2 linked regions of the Microscilla marina ATCC 23134 genome follow. Each later gene encodes a partner of the first gene's protein in a complex. Links are inferred from orthologs where the notes say so. Each region holds a gene or a part of one and is shown on either strand. Other genes may lie near its edges. The genes, in order: secA and secY.

Region 1 (10,317 bases):
GGAAGGCGAGGACGTGGTAAACCAAATAATGCCGCAAAAGACAATGCAAAAAAGAAAAAAAGTGTGCCCCAGGAAGTAGTTTTTGTGTATGATGCCAACACTAAGAAAGTGAGCAAACGCAAAGTAAAAACTGGCATTAGCGATTTTGAAAATATTGAAATACTCAAAGGGCTTAAAGAAGGTGATGAGGTAGTGACTGGTCCATTTGCTATTATATCTAAACGCCTGAAAGACAAAGAACAGGTAAAGAAAACAGACAAAGATAGTATGAATAAAGAATAACGGACAAACTCATCTCAATAGTCCATAGTATTTAGTCGATAGTCGATAGCTGATTCGAGTAAATGTTTACCTTTTTAAATGCGGCACAGCAAAGCTGTAGCCATCGGTTATTGCTCGTAGCGCTGCTACGAACGCAACCGTCGCTCAAGCTGGTCCAACATCCACAGGATGTTGCCATCTCGCCTCAGTGGTAAATCTCTATCTCCAAATGGATACCTTATTTTTCAACCATTCCTAAGAGCTTGGTAAAAAAGCCATTTTACTTATATTCATAAGCAAAATGGCTTTTTTATTTGTAGTGATATACAGAGGAAAATTTGAACTGACGCAGGAATGTCAGGCTTTAGATAAAATGTCTATCCAATTCGTTTATTGTTGTAACAAAATTCAGTAGATTTGTTCGGGTAACTTTCCAAAAATAAATTACGTCTTTTTAGGTTTACCTCTTATACTAAAAGCTTATTTAAGTTTTTGTTGGTGAGGGGTTTTGTCAGAAGTTTACCATTGGTAGATGTGTGATATTAAATTTGTTACACCTCTGTATCAAACCCAGCTTAGAAATGGTACCAAAATAACATGCTTAATTGTAATCGGGGCTTACAGCCTTGCTGGACACACTTTGTTAAATGATAGCACTTTATTTTTACACCGTTCCTGAGGACTTCCTAAATTGAAAGGCTTTATTTTTATAAATTACTTAGTTTTTAGCAGATTGTTTTGTGAGGATATGAATAAACTACTCATTCTTGGTTTTATTATTAGTACGCTTGCCAGTTGCATTCCCATTCCCCCCATTGTTGTTCAGGATAAAGTAAAAAAAGAGGTCAACCCCTTTGCCCATAAAAAATTTGTGACCAGAGACTTTAACTACGAATCTACTTTAAAAACAGTTTTGCTGTACCCCAAAGGCAATACTCCTACTCAAGCGCTTGAGTCGTCGGTCATGTATTTGGGACAAACCGCTCCATTGGTTCTAGAGTTTGACGACCTTTCGGCAAAACCTTCGGCGTTTAGTGCCAAACTTATCCACTGTAACCGTGATTGGACTATTTCGAGCTTAAACGAAATAGAGTTTATCAACGACCTCAACCTGTTTCATTTTGATGCTCCTAAATTATCTAACAATACACACCAAAAGTATTACCATTACTCTTTTACTATTCCTCCAGTAAAAACATCAGGCAATTACTTGATCAAGATTTTTCGCAAAGGTCAAGAAAAAGACCTGGTCTTGATTCGTAGGTTTATGGTATACGAAAAAAAGTGGGAAATAAAGCCTTCCATTATAGAAAAGCCCAACGGCGAACATTTAATACAATGCAAAATACATTATGGAGGGGTGGAGCTTACCAATCCAGAAAATATTACAGTGCTTATCAGGCAAAATCAACGCTGGGACAATGCTTTGTTGATACAAAAGGCCAGTACACGTGACACTAAGAATAAGTTTATAAGCTACCAGATGACTACCAGGGCTTTTGAAGGCTCCAACGAGTTCCGAAGATTTGACATGAGCAGCTTTCAGTTTATCGGAAAACGTATTTATAGCACCGAAACCCTCGAGACAGGCAACATAGTTACCCTTGAAACCGACAAGTTACGCCCTCAGGCTACCTATAAAAAAATCATGGATTTCAATGGAGGATATATTGTATACGACGAACGCGGTGGAAACCCTCAGCTCAAGGCAGACTATGCTCAGGTAAATTTTACGCTCAAATGTAATGAATTGAAAGATGAAGTGTATGTGGTAGGCAAGTTTAACAATTGGCAAACAACCCCCAAAAACCGCATGAACTATAACTTGGAAACACGTCAATACGAGGCCGTACTTTTGCTCAAGCAAGGGGTGTATGATTATATGTATGCCCGAAAAACAGAGGATGGGCAAATATTTTATTTTGACCAACTAGAGGGCAATCACCCTAAAACAAACAATCAATACGAAATATTTGTATACTACCGCCAATCCGATTCGCGTAATGACCAAATGATAGGATATACTACTTTTGGCTCAGGTAGTTAGGTAGTTAATTGTGGCCTAAAAATCAGTGTTTTTAACTCCAAAGCTAAAGGAGAATAAGTACTGAATAATTTACTTCAACAGGTGCTCTATTTGCTTGTTTTTGGGCAAAAACATTGTACAACGATTGCAAGCTTCATGAATGGGTGAAGCGGCCTTTCGTAATTCCCTGAACTTCTCTCCTTGCCATATTTTTTTAAACGAATGGGTAGCAAGGCTTCCAATGATTACCTGATTGGTAAGCGTACAACAAGGTGCTACGCTCCCGTTATGGTCTATTAAAGCGTGAGTCCAAAGTGCATAACAAGGGTGATGTTGGTAATAATCAGCGGCATAATTGCCTTGAGCGCTGCTTTGTATTTGTTGAGCCGACACACCAAAAACCCAAATATCATCCGGTGTTACTTCTAACCCTAGTTGTTGTGCTTGTTCAAAAGTTCTAGGGGCGACTTCCCTGTTAAACTCTTTTATTTGTTCTGCATTAAGCGATTGAAGTTCATCATTACGCGCATATATTGGTATCAGGTGAAAGCCTCTGGCTCCTATTTTATCAACCAACTGGGGTAATTGGTTTACTTGACGGTAGTTGGCTTGGTTGATGACCATGTTCAAGAATATTTTGCCAGAAGGTATACCACTGCCTGATTTGTTGATAAATGCTTGCCGCAAAAACTCCGCACCTCGCACCGAACGCTCAAAAGCACCTTGCATGCCCCTAATGTTGTCGTGAATAGCTGGGTTGGGGCTGTCTATAGAAATATTCACTTTTTTAAGTCCGGCGTTGACCATATCTACCGCTTTTTGCTCAGTAAACAAGGTAGCATTGGTGGTTAAAGTAACTTTGATGCCTTGTTTACGCATCCACTTCACTGCTTGTGGCAGGTTGGGGTACATCATGGGCTCGCCTCCTGATAAATGAATACGCTGACACCCTAACTTAGCCAGGTCAGGAATGAGTTTTTTAAGTATTTTTCTGTCCAACATTGCTCCTCGCCACCTCCAGTGGTTGCACATTTTACAACGAAGGTTGCAATCCCACAAAAGTTTTATTTTTACAAACACAGGTTTGTAGGTGCGCCCTTTGCTAAGGCTTTTACGAAAACGGTGATGGTCTTGCTCCAGGGCTTTGATATACATACAAGTGCTTGTTTTTTGTCTCAATAGTCCATAGTATTTAGTCGGTAGTCCATAGCTGATTCGAGTAAATGTTCACCTTGTTAAATACTGTAAACCGAACTTGTGAGCTCAACGAAGTTAATCAGTATTTTATATTAAGACTATATACTCACTTTATTTTTAAAAGGGTTTCAGTTTTAGCCTACACCAACCAGTTAAATAGTTTGTAAATTCATCAATGACTGATTACCAGCAACCAACTTTCACCAAAAGTACTGCGGAGTATTGTGTCTAATATAACCAAAATATACTTTTTAATCCCTTTAAGTCTTCAAATCTATCAATAAGGGTATTATAGGTTTATAACCTGCCATTGAACCAAAGTTAAAAAAACTTAAGCCAGCAAGATGACGCCAAATAGCCTGTCGTTTTTTCCTGATATTTAAGGCGCTACGTTTCGCTATAGGCAAACATTGTCTACAATCAACCATTAAAGAATTAAATCCCTAAAAATCAATTACTTAAGCCAAAAAACAGATTTTTCACTCTAAGCAGGTAAACCAAAATATGGTGGTGAAAACCCCTCGTGGGGCAACGCTCTTCGCTTTCAGTGCTCCCTTCATTCAGAGTATATCTGCCAATTAGTCCATCCTTTTCAAAAAAGTATTATCTTTGTGAATTAGAAACTCCCTGAATTTTGGTCTGTCTTTTAGAGCTGGGCGTCTTACGTGTAACTTTATAGGCTAGGTTCATCTTCAGGTACTAAAATTTATGGGCTGCAAGCTTTACAAAAGTAAATTGCTTGCCTATCTTCATTTGATTTTAAAAATATAACCAAATATAAACGGCTTCTAGACAACTTGTTGTACAACAGGTATAAAGGCAAGGTTTAAAAATACACCATCTATTTTTAAGCTATGTCAAAACAAAAAAAGCGCAGAACAAAGCACTATGTTAGATTTTGTAGGAAAAACTGTTACCAAAATTTTTGGTAAGAAATCGGATCGTGACTTAAAAAAATTGCTTCCTTATGTAGGTACTATCAATAATGCCTGGAAGCAACTCACCTCACTGTCGGATGATGAGCTAAGGGCTAAAACTCAGGAAGTAAAAGATACCATCGACGAGCAATTAAAAGAGATAGATGACAAGCTTGCTGAACTTCGCAAAAAAGCCGAAGAAGACAGTAGCTTGACAGTGAACGACAAAAACGAGATTTTCAAGGAAGTAGACACGCTGGAAGAAGAGCGCAACAAAGAACTTGAAAAAGTACTGGAAGAGGTACTGCCAGTAGGCTTTGGTATTGTCAAAGAAACTGCCCGTCGTCTTAAAGAAAACAAACAACTAGTCGTAACCGCTACTTACCTCGACAAACAGTTTGCCGCTACTAAGCCCCATGTAGAAATAGACGGAGAACAGGCGATATGGCATAACCAATGGATGGCTGCAGGCAATGAAATTACCTGGGACATGGTACACTACGATGTGCAGTTGGTAGGTGGGGTAGTACTACACCAGGGTAAAATTGCGGAGATGGCTACTGGAGAAGGTAAAACGTTGGTGGCAACCCTACCTGCCTTTCTGAACGCCTTGGCTCGTCGTGGAGTACACGTAGTAACTGTAAACGACTACCTGGCCAAGCGTGACTCCGAATGGATGGCTCCTTTGTTTGAGTTCCACGGAATGACCATTGATTGTATTGACAAATACGAGCCCCACTCGCCCGAACGACAAGCTGCCTACAATGCTGACATCACTTATGGTACTAACAATGAGTTTGGCTTTGACTATCTGCGTGACAATATGTCACATAACAAAGAGGAGATCGTACAACGTCGTCATCATTATGCCATGATAGATGAGATTGACTCTATCTTGATTGACGATGCCCGTACACCTTTGATCATCTCTGGCCCTATTGAGAAAGGCGATGAGCACGAGTTTGACGAATTGAAACCAAAAATTGCCCGATTGGTAGACGTTCAAAAGAAAGTAGTTCAGGGATTTATCAATGAAGGTAGAAAAAAAGTAAAAAGCGAAGATAGCAACGAAGTAAAAGAGGCTGGTGTTGCGCTTTTTAGGGCTTACCGTGGTTTGCCCAAAAGCAAGCCTTTGATTAAACTGTTGGGAGAAACGGGTAACCGTGGAGTGATGAAAAAAGCCGAAAACTACTATTTGGCTGAAAACTCTAAAAACATGCCTGAGGCAGACGCTCCTCTTTACTTTACTATAGACGAGCAAAACAACCAGGTAGAGCTTACCGACAAAGGCATTGAGTACATTACGGGTAACAGTGAAGATAAAAACTTCTTTATTCTGCCTGATATTGCCGTAGAGATTGGGCGTATCAAGGATGACCGTGAATTGAGCGATGAAGAAAAACTCAAACAAGAAAAAGAGTTAATTGCTGAGTTCAGTGTAAAAACAGAGCGTGTGCACAGCATACAACAATTGCTTAAGGCATACACTCTTTTCGAGAAAGATACCGACTATATCATTGTTGACAATCAGGTAAAGATTGTAGATGAGCAAACAGGTCGTGTAATGGAAGGACGACGTTACTCTGATGGTTTGCACCAGGCGCTGGAAGCCAAAGAAAGCGTAAAAATTGAAGATGCCACCCAAACTTATGCCACAGTAACGCTCCAAAACTATTTCCGGATGTACCACAAACTGGCAGGTATGACGGGTACAGCCGAAACTGAAGCAGGCGAGTTTTGGGATATTTATAAACTAGACGTGGTAGTGATCCCTACCAACCGTCCTATTGCCCGTGATGACCGCAATGACTTGGTGTTTAAAACTGCCCGTGAGAAATTCAGTGCAGTAATCGACGAAGTAGTAAAGCTTACCGAAGCAGGTCAACCAGTGTTGGTGGGTACTACATCGGTAGAGATTTCGGAGCTATTGAGTCGTATGCTCAACCTACGTAAAATCAACCACCAGGTATTGAACGCAAAACTGCACAAGAAAGAAGCAGATGTAGTGGCTTTTGCCGGGCAATCAGGCACCGTAACCATTGCCACTAACATGGCAGGACGTGGTACGGATATTAAGCTTAGCCCAGAGTCTAAAACGGCGGGTGGTTTGGCAATTATTGGTACCGAACGTCACGAATCTCGCCGGGTAGACCGTCAGTTAAGGGGACGTGCGGGTCGTCAGGGAGACCCTGGTAGCTCTCAGTTTTTTGTAAGCTTGGAAGACAACCTTATGCGTTTGTTTGGTTCAGATCGTATTGCCAAAATTATGGACCGAATGGGCTTAAAAGAAGGAGAAGTGATTCAACACTCTATGGTGACCAAGTCGATAGAACGTGCCCAAAAGAAGGTAGAGGAAAACAACTTTGCCCAACGTAAGCGCTTGCTTGAATACGATGATGTAATGAACGAACAACGTAAGTTTATCTACAGTCGTCGTCGCAATGCCTTGTATGGCGACCGTCTTGAGTTGGATACTCTGAATACTTTGTATGATTTTTCGGCAAGCATTGCACAAGCTTATCAAGGCTCAGGCGACAGGTACGAAAACTTTAAAATGGATGTCATTGGTAGCTTGAGTTTTGATACAAGCATTACTCAAGAAGAGTTAGAAACAGCTCCGGATTTGGGTAACCGATTGTTTCAGGAGGCTTACAAGTTTTACCAAGACAAGAACAAACAGATCAAGGAGATTATTTTGCCAGTGTTGACTGAACGTTACGAAGCTTATAAGGCCAACGCACACGAAATTACCGATCTAATTCCTTTTACGACCGATGGCAACCACACGGCTATTAGCGTACCGTTTAATCTTAAGAAAGCTTACGATACTGGTGCTGAACATATCATCAATGAGGTAGAAAAAATTCATACCTTGATGGCCATCGACCAGCAATGGAAAGAACACCTGCGCGATATGGATGACATGAAACAGTCGGTACAAAACGCAGTGTATGAGCAAAAAGATCCTATAGTAGTATACAAACAGGAAGCCTTTAGTTTGTTTGAGCACTTGGTACACAAGGTAGATCAAGAGATTGGTACTGCGCTTATGGCAGCTCAGATAGCCATCATGGAAGAAGAAGAAGGCGATGTTGAAATTAAACAATCAACCCGCAAAGACCGCAGAAAAAAGCGTCGTTTTAACGAAAACAAAGAAGATGCAGCGGGTTTCTCAGCAAGTGGTGCTGGGCTAGACCTCGGCGAAATGCCACAAGAACGCCAGGAACCAGTCAAAGCAGACAAGTTGCCTTCGCGTAACTCTAAGGTAACCGTACAATATACAGATGGTACCGTGAAGAAAGACGTGAAGTTTAAAACTGTAGAGGATGATTTTAGAAACAATAAATGTGTGCTTATAGAACAATAAGCCAATCAACAACCCAAGGTAAACACCGAAGTTTTTTTAGGCTTTGGTGTTTACTTTTTATAACCAAACCTACACTAATAAAAAAACTGGAACTATGTATCGACAGATACCAACAGGCAGCTTCAGTGCATACAAGAAAATTAATCAACTATACACCTATGAAGAGAATTACTACTTTTGGAATGTTTGCCATGTTGATGTGGCTGGCGAGTTGTACACCTAAAGGTGTGCCACAAACGAAAAAAGATGTAAAAGAAAACCTTTCGGCGAAAAGGCTTAAGTACGACTATTCTATTGAAAAATTTGATGGTAAAGGATTGGTTATCAATGTGCCAATGGAAATGAATGCTACTGATTTTAAATTTTACATCACCGAAGCTTTAAATGCTATCCTGGACAATCCTATATCTAAAAAGTTTGGTATTCACCGCGAGCGGTACGAGGGTTACCGTATTCAGATATACCGTGGACGCAGCAAAGCAATGGCTGCTAAAGCACGTCGTCGTTCTTATGAAATATTCCCACACTTGCGCCCTTACATGGAGTACAAGTCTCCTACTTATCGTATTAAGGTGGGCGATTTTCTGGAAAAATATGAGTATGTAAAAGTCTTCAAAAGACTTAAGAGAGAGTTTCCGTCGGCAATGATTGTTCCTTCTATAGTAACGGTTACTGTAGATTATGGCGACTAAAACAGCCTTGTAGCTGACAGAGAATGGGCGAGCTACCCTAAGCATTGAGAAAGCAAATCTGCCCACTTAATTTTAACATAAAAAGTAAAAAAGGGTTGACATACTCGATGATGTCAACCCTTTTTTTATACTATCAAAGCGCTTTACCTACAGCTATTTTTTAATAATTTTCACCGATTGTACCGTTTTACCTTCCTGAATGGCAGTACAATAATATACTCCATCGGGGAGCCCTTCCAGGTTGATATAAAAACTGTGCTGCCCTTTGGCAAGTTGCTTATTCTGACACAACTGCTTGACTACATTGCCTTGACGATTAAAAACCAATATAGTAGTATTGGATGTATAATGGGTATTTACGCTCAAGGTAGTGGCTGACTTCATAGGGTTAGGGTAACTCTTGAGTTGAAGCATTGTCGATTTTTTACCCCCTTTGGTTTTAGAGTTAAAATAAGGCGCATGGTTATTCACAAACTCATAAGCATTGGTTTTGTCCCAATTGACCGACCAGGTCATTACTCCCCTAAAATCAGGATAGCCACTGGCATTTTGCAACGTGTACCTGCCACCAAAAGAGGTGCCTTTCATTAAGTAATCGAGCGCTTGATGTACTTTGGCGGGTGCCAAATAACCACCTGCAGGAGCCGCTTCAGGCTTTGCGGGCAAACCTATAGCTACTTGGTCTTGACGCAGTGGGGGAAACATCGCATTGGTGTTTCGTCCTACCGGAAAACCTCTCAACAACATTTCGCTCATTGCCACCGCAAAATCTGCCGTAGACTGGGCATAAATTTGATTGTCAGGTCCAAACTGAGTTCCTGTGTTATACAACTGTGGGTGAACATAAGTAAGCTTGTCTCTTAGCCCGTGTATCACAGGCAGGTAGCCCCCAAAAGCTCCTCCATAGTTGGCAAAACCTCCTTGTAAATATTGCACCTCAGGAGCCGCACTCAAAATAAAATCATCGCCAAACTCATTGCACAAAGTGCGGGTGGCCGAAATCAGGTTTTTGACCTTGGGCGTGGTAGGCTGGGTGAAATCGGTATCACCTGGATCCAAAATCACTGAAGAACCTTCTACATCTATGTCCATTCCATCAAAACCATATTCAGTAATGATGGTACGCATAGACGTAATAAATTTTTGGCGATCGGCTTCAGTTTTGAGTTCTATAGGGGCAGTGGCTCCTCCTATAGAGATAAGCACTTTGGTGCCTCTTTGCTGGGTTGCCTTGATATCGGCAATAAAGGCTGCTTTAGACACTTGCGCCGGGGCAAAAGTCATCGTCATATCTGTGTGTGATACAGGTATGGCAAAAGCCACACATATTACATTATAGCCCACGGGTACCTCCTGAAGGGGCATGTAAGGCGCTGACCACAAGTTCCAATTATGCCAGTAACCTACCACCAAATGTTTGGGCAATGCCGGGTTAGGCGTGCTATTGCCCACTTGTATCCATACTGTGGCCGAGGTCGTTGTTTTTCCTTCGTTGTCGGTGGCTATTGCCGTCAGCTGGTGTTGTCCTGCCGGGGCATTGTTCCAGGTAAACTGGTAAGGAGCGTTGGTGGCTTCGCCCAACTTTTGACCGTTGGCATAAAACGCTACTTTCGTCACTGTACCATCTGCGTCAGAGGCATTGGCTTTAATCGTAATGGCGGTATTTTGGGCAAACTGACTGCCACTGTTAGGCGAGGTAATGCTTACGGCTGGGGGTTGCCCACTCACTACCGATACCGTAATGGCGGCCGAAGTGGTAGTTGCCCCATCATTGTCCTGGGCTATTGCAGTCAATTGATACTGGCCTGCCAAGGCTCCGTTCCAGGCAAATGCGTAAGGGGCGCTGGTCGCTTCACC
Region 2 (9,287 bases), on another replicon or contig:
CTGGCGAAATGAGAATGGTTTTACAGAGTTGTTTGGCAACTATTGGAACCGTTTCTAACGGCGATCATATGAATGTTCGTTTGGGTAAAGCTGGTCGTAAACGCTGGTTAGGTCGTCGCCCTCGTACTCGTGGGGTAGCAATGAACCCGGTAGATCACCCAATGGGTGGTGGTGAAGGTCGTTCTTCTGGTGGACACCCACGTTCTCGTAAGGGTTTGTATGCTAAGGGTAAAAAGACCAGAAAGAAAAACAAATATTCAGATCGTCTAATTGTTAAGAAGAGAAAATAATGGCACGTTCACTTAAAAAGGGACCATACATTCAGCATCACCTTCAAAAGAAGGTAGAAGCTATGAGCGAATCTAAGAAAAAATCGGTGATAAAAACCTGGTCTCGCAGATCTATGATTTCTCCCGATTTTGTTGGGCTTACCTTTGCTGTTCATAATGGGAACAAGTTTATCCCTGTATTTGTAACAGAAAACATGGTAGGTCACCGATTAGGTGAATTTGCACCTACTCGTAACTTTAGGGGACATATTGCCAAAAAAGATAAGAAAAAGCGATAAGGTATCATGGCTGAAAAAGAGACTTTAGAAGAAATACAAGAAGCTCCAAGAAAAGTAAAAAAGTCGGTTCGAATCGCGCAAAGAAAAGAGGAAATCAGAGAGCGTAAAGAACAAATGGCTGGAAAGCGTGGTGCAGTGAAAGCTTCTTTGAATAATGTACCTACTTCTCCTCGTAAAATGCGCTTAGTAGCAGACTTGGTTCGTGGGCAAAAAGTAGATCGTGCTTTGAACATTCTTAGGTTTGATTCAAAAGTAGGGTCAGAGTACATTGAGAAATTACTACTATCTGCAATTTCTAATTGGGCAAATGAAAACGAAGATCGCAAGATCGAAGATGCCAACTTATATATCAAAGAAATTTTTGTAGATGGTGGTCGTATGTTGAAGCGTTTACGTCCTGCTCCACAAGGTAGAGGACATCGTATCCGTAAACGTTCTAATCACATTACTATCGTGATTGATAGTTTGAATCCGGCAGATGCGGATAATACTACTTCGGACAACGATAACACTGAAAACGAAAACTAAGGATGGGACAAAAGGTTAATCCAAACGGTTTACGACTAGGCATCATCAAAGGATGGGAGTCAAACTGGTACGGAGGAAAAAACTACTCCAATAAATTATTAGAAGACGAAAAAATTCGCAAATATATTCACGCACGTATCCCCAAAGGTGGTATTTCACGAATTATAATTGAGCGTACACTAAAACGTATCACTCTTACTATTCATACTGCCCGTCCCGGAGTTGTTATTGGTCGTGGAGGAGCAGAAGTAGATAAGATCAAGGAAGAGCTTAAAAAACTTACAAGTAAAGATGTTCAAATCAATATCTTTGAAGTAAAGCGTCCTGAACTTGATGCTAAATTGGTAGGCGAATCAATAGCACAACAACTAGAAGCTCGTATTTCTTACCGACGTGCAATGAAACAAGCCATTGCGGCTGCTATGAGAGTAGGTGCACAGGGTATTAAAATTAAAGCTGCTGGTCGTTTAGGTGGAGCTGAAATGGCTCGCTCAGAACAATACAAAGAAGGGCGTATTCCTCTGCACACTTTAAGAGCTGAAATTGATTATGCAATCTCAGAAGCCAATACCGTTTATGGTAAAATTGGTATCAAAGTGTGGATATTCAAGAAAGAAGTATACGGTAAGCCTGATTTGTCTCCAAATCAAGGAGCAGACAACGAACGCTCAGGACAGCCACGTCGTCGCCGCGATCAACGCAGAAAAAAGCGTAACTAGAAAACGTAATTTTAAAAGATATTGGTGAGAAAGTTTAATACTGTGGTAATACCATTCTTTAAACTTTAAATTTTAAAAGCCATGTTACAACCAAAAAGAGTAAAGTTTAGAAAACAACAAAAGGGAAGAATTAAGGGGCTTGCAGGAAGAGGTCACACAATTGCTTTCGGAACTTTTGGTTTGAAATCTCTCGAAAGCGGTCGTATTACTTCTCGTCAGATTGAGGCGTGTCGTATCACTATATCCCGTACTCTTAAGAGAGAAGGTAAAATTTGGATTAGAATATTTCCTGATAAGCCTATTACGAAAAAACCTGCTGAGGTTCGTATGGGTAAAGGAAAGGGTGCTCCTGAATACTGGGTGGCTAAAGTTAAGCCTGGTACTATCATGTTTGAAATTGATGGTGTAAGTAAGGAGTTAGCTGCTCGAGCTTTAAAGCTTGCTGCTTATAAACTTCCAGTAAGTACCAAATTTGTTGTACGTAGAGATTACGTAGAGTAGAGTTATGAAAAACGATGAAATTAGGTCTTTAACGACTGAAGAACTAAAAGAGCGAACCAACGCTGAGCGTGATAAATTGCAGAAGCTAAAGTTTGCACATGCTATTTCTCCTATAGAGAACCCAATGAAAATTAGGGTAGCACGTAAAATTATAGCACGGTTAAACACCGAGTTGAGAGTACGTGAACTTGCGGAAAAATCAAAATCTTAACGTATTATGCAAGTAGAAAGAAACGCACGAAAAGAGAGAATAGGGAGAGTTGTAAGTAATAAGATGGACAAATCTATTACTGTACTTGTAGAAGGAAAAGTGAAACACCCTATCTATGGTAAGTTTGTGAACAAGTCTAAAAAGTTTGTTGCTCACGATGAAAAGGATGAGTGCAGCATTGGAGACACTGTTAAAATTATGGAATGCCGTCCGTTAAGTAAAAGAAAGCGTTGGCGTTTGATTGATATTATCGAACGTGCCAAATAACAGCTTTCTGTCCTAATAGGGGTGGAAGTCCAAATGGAATTATTTTAAAATTTGATTTAACGGATTTAAACCATGATACAACAAGAATCAAGACTCAGTGTAGCCGATAATAGCGGCGCAAAAGAAGTACTTTGTATTCGTGTATTAGGCGGAACTAAGAAGAGATACGCAAGTATAGGAGATAAGATAGTAGTAACTGTCAAGTCTGCAATTTCTTCTAGTAACCTAAAAAAAGGTACGGTTTCCAAAGCAGTAATTGTAAGAACTAAAAAAGAAATTCGTCGTAGCGACGGATCATATATTCGCTTTGAAGACAACGCCGCTGTATTGTTAAATAACAATGACGAACCTAGAGGTACCCGTATTTTTGGACCTGTTGCCCGTGAGTTACGGGAAAAACAATTTATGAAAATTGTTTCTTTGGCTCCTGAGGTACTATAAGGCTAAAAAAGTAAGAATAGACGATGGAACGTAAAAAGAATAAACAGCCTAAATTACACCTTAAAAAAGGCGACAAAGTGAGAGTAATCGCTGGAAACTCTCGTGGCAAAGAAGGGGATGTACTTGAGGTAATAATCGAAAAGAACAGAGTAGTTGTTGAAGGCGTGAATATGATTAAGAAACACCTTAAGCCTTCTGCTAACAACCCACAAGGTTCTATCCAGGAGATAGAAGGTTCTATTCACATCAGTAACCTAATGGTAATTGACCCGGCTTCTGGAGAACCCAGACGTTCAGGCAAGAAACGTGATGAGAACGGTAAACTTCAAAGGTATTTCAAGGAACATACGTCGCATAAGAAAGCATAAGAATAATGGCTGGAACACCAAGAATCAAAGAAAAATACTTGAATGAAGTTGTCAAAGGTTTAAAAGACAAATTTCAGTACAAGTCAGTGATGCAAGTGCCTAAAGTTACTAAAGTAGTAATTAACAAAGGTATAGGTGCCGCAGTTGCCGATAAAAAATTAGTAGATGTAGGAATAGATGAACTTACATTAATTGCTGGTCAAAAAGCAGTACCTACTTACGCTAAGAAATCTGTCGCAAACTTTAAACTCCGTGAAGGAATGCCTATCGGTGCAAAAGTTACCTTGCGAGGAGACAGAATGTATGAATTTATTGACAGATTATTTACAGTAGCACTTCCACGTGTTCGTGACTTTAAAGGTGTAAATGAAAAAGGCTTTGATAGTCGAGGTAATTACACCCTAGGAGTGAAAGAACAAATTATTTTTCCTGAGATTAGCATAGAAAAAGTTAATAAAATTACAGGAATGGATATTACCTTCGTAACAACTGCTTCAACTGATGAAGAAGGTTATGAACTGTTGAAGCTACTCGGTATGCCATTTGCAAATTTGAAAAAATAAATATTACCCATGGCTAGAGAATCCATAAAAGCAAGAGAGCGTAAAAGAGAACGCATGGTTGCTAAATATGCCCAAAAAAGAGAAGATTTAAGACTTAAAATCAAAGAAGCTATCAAAGCTGGTGAAGATCCAACAGAGTATTATGTTGCTTTGGATAAGTTGCCTAAAAATGCTTCTCCAATACGTTTACACAACCGCTGTAAAGTAACAGGTAGACCTAAAGGGTATATGCGCAAATTCGGTATTTGTCGTAATGTATTCCGTGAAATGGCTTCTGAAGGGAAAATTCCAGGTATTACAAAGTCTAGTTGGTAATTTTCTTTTTTGTTTTTGTACGAAAAGTGTTAATTTTGCACCCCTGCCTTTGCAGGAGCAAATAAAAATTTTGAGTTTAGATGAATACGGATCCAATTGCCGATTATTTGACGCGAGTTAGAAATGCCATAAAAGCAAGGCATAGAATCGTGGAAATACCTTCCTCTAATATAAAGAAGGAAATCACTAAGGTATTACACGAAAAAGGCTACATCCAACACTATAAATTTGATGCTGACAGTTCTGTTCAAGGTTCTATAAAAATTGCCTTGAAGTACAACCCTGTATCAAAAGAATCTGCAATCCTTAAATTGCAGCGTGTAAGTAAGCCTGGATTGAGAAAATATGTACCAGCCAACGAACTACCAAGAGTATTAAACGGGCTAGGTATAGCGATACTTTCTACTTCTAGAGGTGTAATCACTGATAAAGAAGCTAGAAATTTGAATGTAGGTGGAGAAGTTTTGTGTTACGTGTATTAACGAGTATATATAATGTCTCGAATTGGTAAAAAACCTATTGCTATTCCTCAAGGAGTAACAATAACCGTTGATAAAAACAATCTGGTAAAAGTAAAAGGCTCAAAAGGCGAACTTTTACAGCATATAGACCCAGATTTGAAAGTAAATGTAAATGAGGGAGAAATATTGGTTGAACGCCCCTCAGAACAAAAACGCCATAAAGCACTGCATGGGCTTTATAGAAGTCTTATAAATAACATGGTTTTTGGCGTTTCAGAAGGTTACAAAATTGAGTTAGAAATTGTTGGGGTTGGTTTTAAAGCCACTTGTACTAACAATGTTCTCGATTTGAACCTAGGATATTCTCACAATATTTATTTTGCACTACCGCCAGAAGTAAAAGGTACTGCAGAAACAAAAAAAGGATCTAATCCTATAATCACTCTTGAGAGTATTGACAAGCAATTAATTGGTCAGGTAGCTGCTAAGATTAAAGCTCTTCGCAAAGTTGAACCTTACAAAGGTAAAGGTGTTCGTCTTAAAGGTCAGGTACTTGGTGTTGATTTGAGAAAGAAAGCTGGTAAAACTGCTGCTAAGAAATAATAGTTGAGAGATGGCTACAAAAAAAGAACAGAGACGAATAAGAATTAAAAGAAGTATCAGAAAAAGAATTACTGGTACTCAAAGTCGCCCAAGACTGAGCGTATTTCGCTCAAACAAATGCATCTATGCTCAAATTATTGATGATGTAGACGGTAAAACCCTGACAAGTGCTTCATCTCTGGAATTAGAGGGAAGTAAAAATAATATAGAAAGTGCAGGCGCTGTTGGAAAATTATTGGCTGAAAAAGCCTCTACCAATGGAATTGCTTCTGTAATATTTGACCGTAATGGTTACTTATACCATGGCAGAGTAAAAGCCTTGGCTGAAGGTGCACGCGAAGGAGGTCTTAAATTTTAAGTATTTGAACCATGCAGCAAAGAAAAAAAGCAATCAAAGCAAGCGAAACGGATCTTAAAGAGAAGGTAGTAGCAATTAATCGTGTAGCGAAAGTTGTTAAAGGTGGTAGACGCTTCAGCTTTTCTGCGATCGTAGTAGTAGGTGATGGCAACGGAACAGTGGGGTATGGACTAGGGAAAGCCAACGAAGTAACTGATGCGATTACTAAAGGAGTAGAGGATGCCAAGAAAAACTTGGTAAAAGTTCCTATCCTTAAAAATACAATTCCTCACTCAATGGAAGGAAAATACAGTGGAGGTTTTGTATTATTGAAGCCTGCTTCTCCTGGTACAGGGGTTATAGCTGGTGGTGCTATGCGTGCTGTACTTGAAAGTGCAGGGATTAAGGATGTATTAGCAAAATCTAAAGGGTCTTCTAACCCTCACAACGTAGTGAAAGCTACTTTTGATGCATTGAAAAAAATGAAAGCTCCTCACGAAGTAGCTTATCAAAGAGGTATTTCGTTGGAGAAAGTTTTTAAAGGATAAAACAATGGCAAAGGTTAAAATAACGCAGGTAAGAAGCACTATTAATCGTCCTAAAAAACAGAAAGCTACTATCAAAGCCTTGGGGTTGGGAAGAATTAATAAGAGTGTTGAGAAAGAAAATACCCCGCAAATTGCAGGTATGATCCGTAAGGTTCAGCATTTAATAGCTGTTGAAGAACTAGGATAATAATCAATATCTTAGACTTGTATATTTTAGTGCTGGTAGCTGGTTTAACTTAATTTGATTATTACAATGAAATTGCATACATTAAAACCTGCAAAAGGTTCAGTAAAAAACAGAAAAAGAGTAGGTAGAGGACAAGGATCTGGAAGGGGTGGAACATCTACTCGTGGTCATAAAGGTGCTCAATCAAGATCTGGGTATAGTAGAAAAAGTGGTTTTGAAGGTGGACAAATGCCTTTGCAGCGTCGTCTACCTAAATTCGGCTTTAATAACATACACAGAGTATCTTATAAACCCATAAACTTAGACACCATCCAGGAATTGGTAGAGAAAACCAATACTACAGAAATAACTGTGGAATTGTTGAGAGAGAACGGTTTGGCTTCTAAGAACGATTTAATTAAAGTATTAGGGAGAGGAGAGCTGAAAGCTAAGGTGGAAATACAAGCAAATAAGTTTTCTAAATCTGCTATTGAAGCCATAGAAAAAGCTGGTGGCAAAGCAACAAAACTGTAAGTTATGAAAAAGTTCATCACTACAATTAAGAACATTTATGCAATCAAAGAACTGAGAAGTAGACTTATCAATACGTTTTGGCTATTGGTAGTATTTCGTTTGGGTTCTTTTATTGTCGTGCCTGGGGTTGATTCTGCAATTTTAGCAGCTAATGGACCTAAAGGAGGCGTATTTGGTATGCTTGATGTCTTTTTGGGAGGTGCTTTCAGCAAAGCCTCTATTTTTGCTTTAGGTATCATGCCATACATTTCAGCCTCTATTGTTATTCAATTAATGGAGGTGGCTGTTCCTTATTTTCAAAAATTGAAAAAAGAGGGTGAGTCAGGTTTTAAGAAAAAAACTCAAATTACACGTTACCTAACGATTGTAATTACAGCGGCTCAGGCAATAGGCTATATTCAAGCTACAATACCAAGTAATGCTATAATGGTTAGTCAGCTTTCTTTTACTATATCAACAGTAATTATTCTTACTGCTGGTACTGTGTTCACAATGTGGTTAGGAGAGAAAATTGATGACCGAGGTATTGGACAAGGTATTTCTTTATTAATTATGATTGGTATTATTTCTCGTTTGCCACAGTCTCTTGTAGAAGAAGTGGTAGCAAGATCTACTGGCAGTCAAGTATTGATATTAATCCTTGAAATGGTAGTTTTGTTCTTTGTAGTAATGAGCGTTGTAATGCTTACAGAAGCCACAAGGCGAATCCCTATTCAATATGCAAAACAAGTTGTTGGCAATCGTGTTTATGGTGGACAACGTCAGTATTTACCTTTAAAAGTAAATGCAGCTGGTGTAATGCCTATCATTTTTGCTCAAGCATTGATGTTTGTCCCTGCGCTCATTACGCCTTATGTTGGAGGAGCCAGTTCTGCATTCTCAGACATCACAACCTGGCAATATAACCTTGTTTTTGGGTTGTTGATTATCATCTTTACATATTTTTATACTGCAATATCTGTAAACCCAAAACAGATTGCAGATGATTTAAAGCGTAATGGTGGATTTATTGCTGGTGTTAAACCTGGTAGTGACACTTCTGAATACATTGACAAAATCATGTCTAAAATTACTTTACCTGGTTCAATTTGGTTAGCTATTGTCGCTATTTTGCCAGCAATTGCGGTGAAATTTGGGATTCAGAATAGTTTTGCCCAATTTTACGGAGGAACTTCTCTTTTGATTATGGTAGGAGTAGTATTAAATACCCTACAACAAATCAATGGATACTTGTTAATGAGAAGATATGATGGATACATGAAGTCAGGAGATGTAAAAGGGCGTTCTCAAAACATTGCAGTTGTTCAATAATGATAGTATATAAGACACAAGAAGAAATCGAGCTGATTCGACAAAGTGCTCAAATCTTGGGTAAAGCACACGCCGAAGTAGCAAAAATGATTCAACCTGGAGTCTCAACTATTGCTTTGGACAAGAGAGCTGAAGAATTTATTAGAGATAATAAAGGAAAGCCTTCATTTAAAGGATATAATAGTTTTCCGGCATCCTTATGTATTTCTGTGAATGATGCCGTAGTTCACGGTATTCCAGATAAGTATGAGCTGAAGGAAGGAGATATTATATCTATTGATTGTGGAGTTTTTCTTAATGGCTTTCATAGTGACAGTGCTTACACTTACCCAATAGGAGAAGTAAGCGCTGACATTAGAAAACTTCTAAAAGTAACAAAAGAGTCTTTGGATATTGGTATCCAGCACGCCTTGGCTGGCTCCAGAGTTGGAGATATTAGCTACTCTATTCAAAAACACGTAGAAAAAAACGGGTTTTCGGTTATCAGAGAGTTAGTAGGACATGGCGTAGGTCGTTCTTTGCATGAATCTCCAGAAGTTCCAAATTTTGGGAAAAGAGGGAGAGGAGCTAAATTAAAAGAAGGGCTGGTTATTGCTATTGAGCCAATGGTTAATCTAGGAAAACGAAATGTGGTTCAAAGTAATGATGGCTGGACAATAAAAACATCTGATCGTAGTCCATCAGCACACTATGAGCATACAGTAGCCATTAATAATGGTAAGTGTGATGTTTTGACAACATTTGAATATATAGAAGAAGTTTTCAAAATATAGATAATGGCAAAACAACCATCCATAGAACAAGACGGTGTAATAACAGAGGCCCTTTCTAACGCGATGTTTCGCG

Evidence for each region.
Region 2: the proteins of secA (region 1) and secY are in contact, whole or in part, in a crystal structure (PDB 3DIN), measured with the Thermotoga maritima proteins. The link is inferred for Microscilla marina ATCC 23134 from one-to-one orthologs. Residues at the interface, in WP_004082002.1 of Thermotoga maritima: Glu261, Ala262, Arg263, Lys300, Ala301, Arg302, Thr303, Ile304, Ile305, Leu323, Tyr324, Asp325, Pro326, Val329, Ser330, Tyr333, Ile336, Lys340, Phe345, Val349, Glu363, Phe364, Tyr374, Ser375, Gly376, Gly377, Glu393, Ile395, Thr482, Ser483; in WP_004081795.1 of Thermotoga maritima: Glu108, Gly109, Glu110, Glu111, Ala236, Glu237, Arg238, Arg239, Ile240, Thr241, Ile242, Gln243, Tyr244, Ala245, Arg246, Arg247, Val248, Thr249, Gly250, Arg251, Arg252, Val253, Tyr254, Gly256, Ala257, Ser258, Thr259, Tyr260, Leu261, Pro262.

The regions. Positions count from the first base shown.
Region 1 is NZ_AAWS01000005.1:218,635-228,951, reverse strand. The notes cover bases 4,067-7,968. They hold secA (preprotein translocase subunit SecA), read left to right. Parts: upstream 4,067-4,372; coding sequence 4,373-7,768; downstream 7,769-7,968. Other genes in these bases: M23134_RS37595 (SPOR domain-containing protein), read left to right, coding at 7,927-7,968. In the rest of the region: M23134_RS05970 (efflux RND transporter periplasmic adaptor subunit), read left to right, coding at 1-282; M23134_RS05965 (type IX secretion system plug protein), read left to right, coding at 1,010-2,308; M23134_RS05960 (radical SAM protein), read right to left, coding at 2,378-3,442; more of M23134_RS37595, read left to right, coding at 7,969-8,460; M23134_RS05945 (Ig-like domain-containing protein), read right to left, coding at 8,614-10,317. UniProt on the Escherichia coli protein: Required for protein export, interacts with the SecYEG preprotein conducting channel.
Region 2 is NZ_AAWS01000007.1:3,005-12,291, forward strand. Bases 6,416-9,287 are described here. They hold secY (preprotein translocase subunit SecY), read left to right. Parts: upstream 6,416-7,133; coding sequence 7,134-8,441; downstream 8,442-9,287. Other genes in these bases: rpsE (30S ribosomal protein S5), read left to right, coding at 6,416-6,430; rpmD (50S ribosomal protein L30), read left to right, coding at 6,435-6,617; rplO (50S ribosomal protein L15), read left to right, coding at 6,684-7,130; map (type I methionyl aminopeptidase), read left to right, coding at 8,441-9,214; infA (translation initiation factor IF-1), read left to right, coding at 9,218-9,287. In the rest of the region: rplB (50S ribosomal protein L2), read left to right, coding at 1-290; rpsS (30S ribosomal protein S19), read left to right, coding at 290-568; rplV (50S ribosomal protein L22), read left to right, coding at 575-1,096; rpsC (30S ribosomal protein S3), read left to right, coding at 1,099-1,815; rplP (50S ribosomal protein L16), read left to right, coding at 1,897-2,316; rpmC (50S ribosomal protein L29), read left to right, coding at 2,321-2,527; rpsQ (30S ribosomal protein S17), read left to right, coding at 2,534-2,794; rplN (50S ribosomal protein L14), read left to right, coding at 2,867-3,235; rplX (50S ribosomal protein L24), read left to right, coding at 3,259-3,603; rplE (50S ribosomal protein L5), read left to right, coding at 3,609-4,166; rpsN (30S ribosomal protein S14), read left to right, coding at 4,176-4,481; rpsH (30S ribosomal protein S8), read left to right, coding at 4,562-4,963; rplF (50S ribosomal protein L6), read left to right, coding at 4,976-5,545; rplR (50S ribosomal protein L18), read left to right, coding at 5,556-5,903; more of rpsE, read left to right, coding at 5,915-6,415. UniProt on the Escherichia coli protein: The central subunit of the protein translocation channel SecYEG. Consists of two halves formed by TMs 1-5 and 6-10.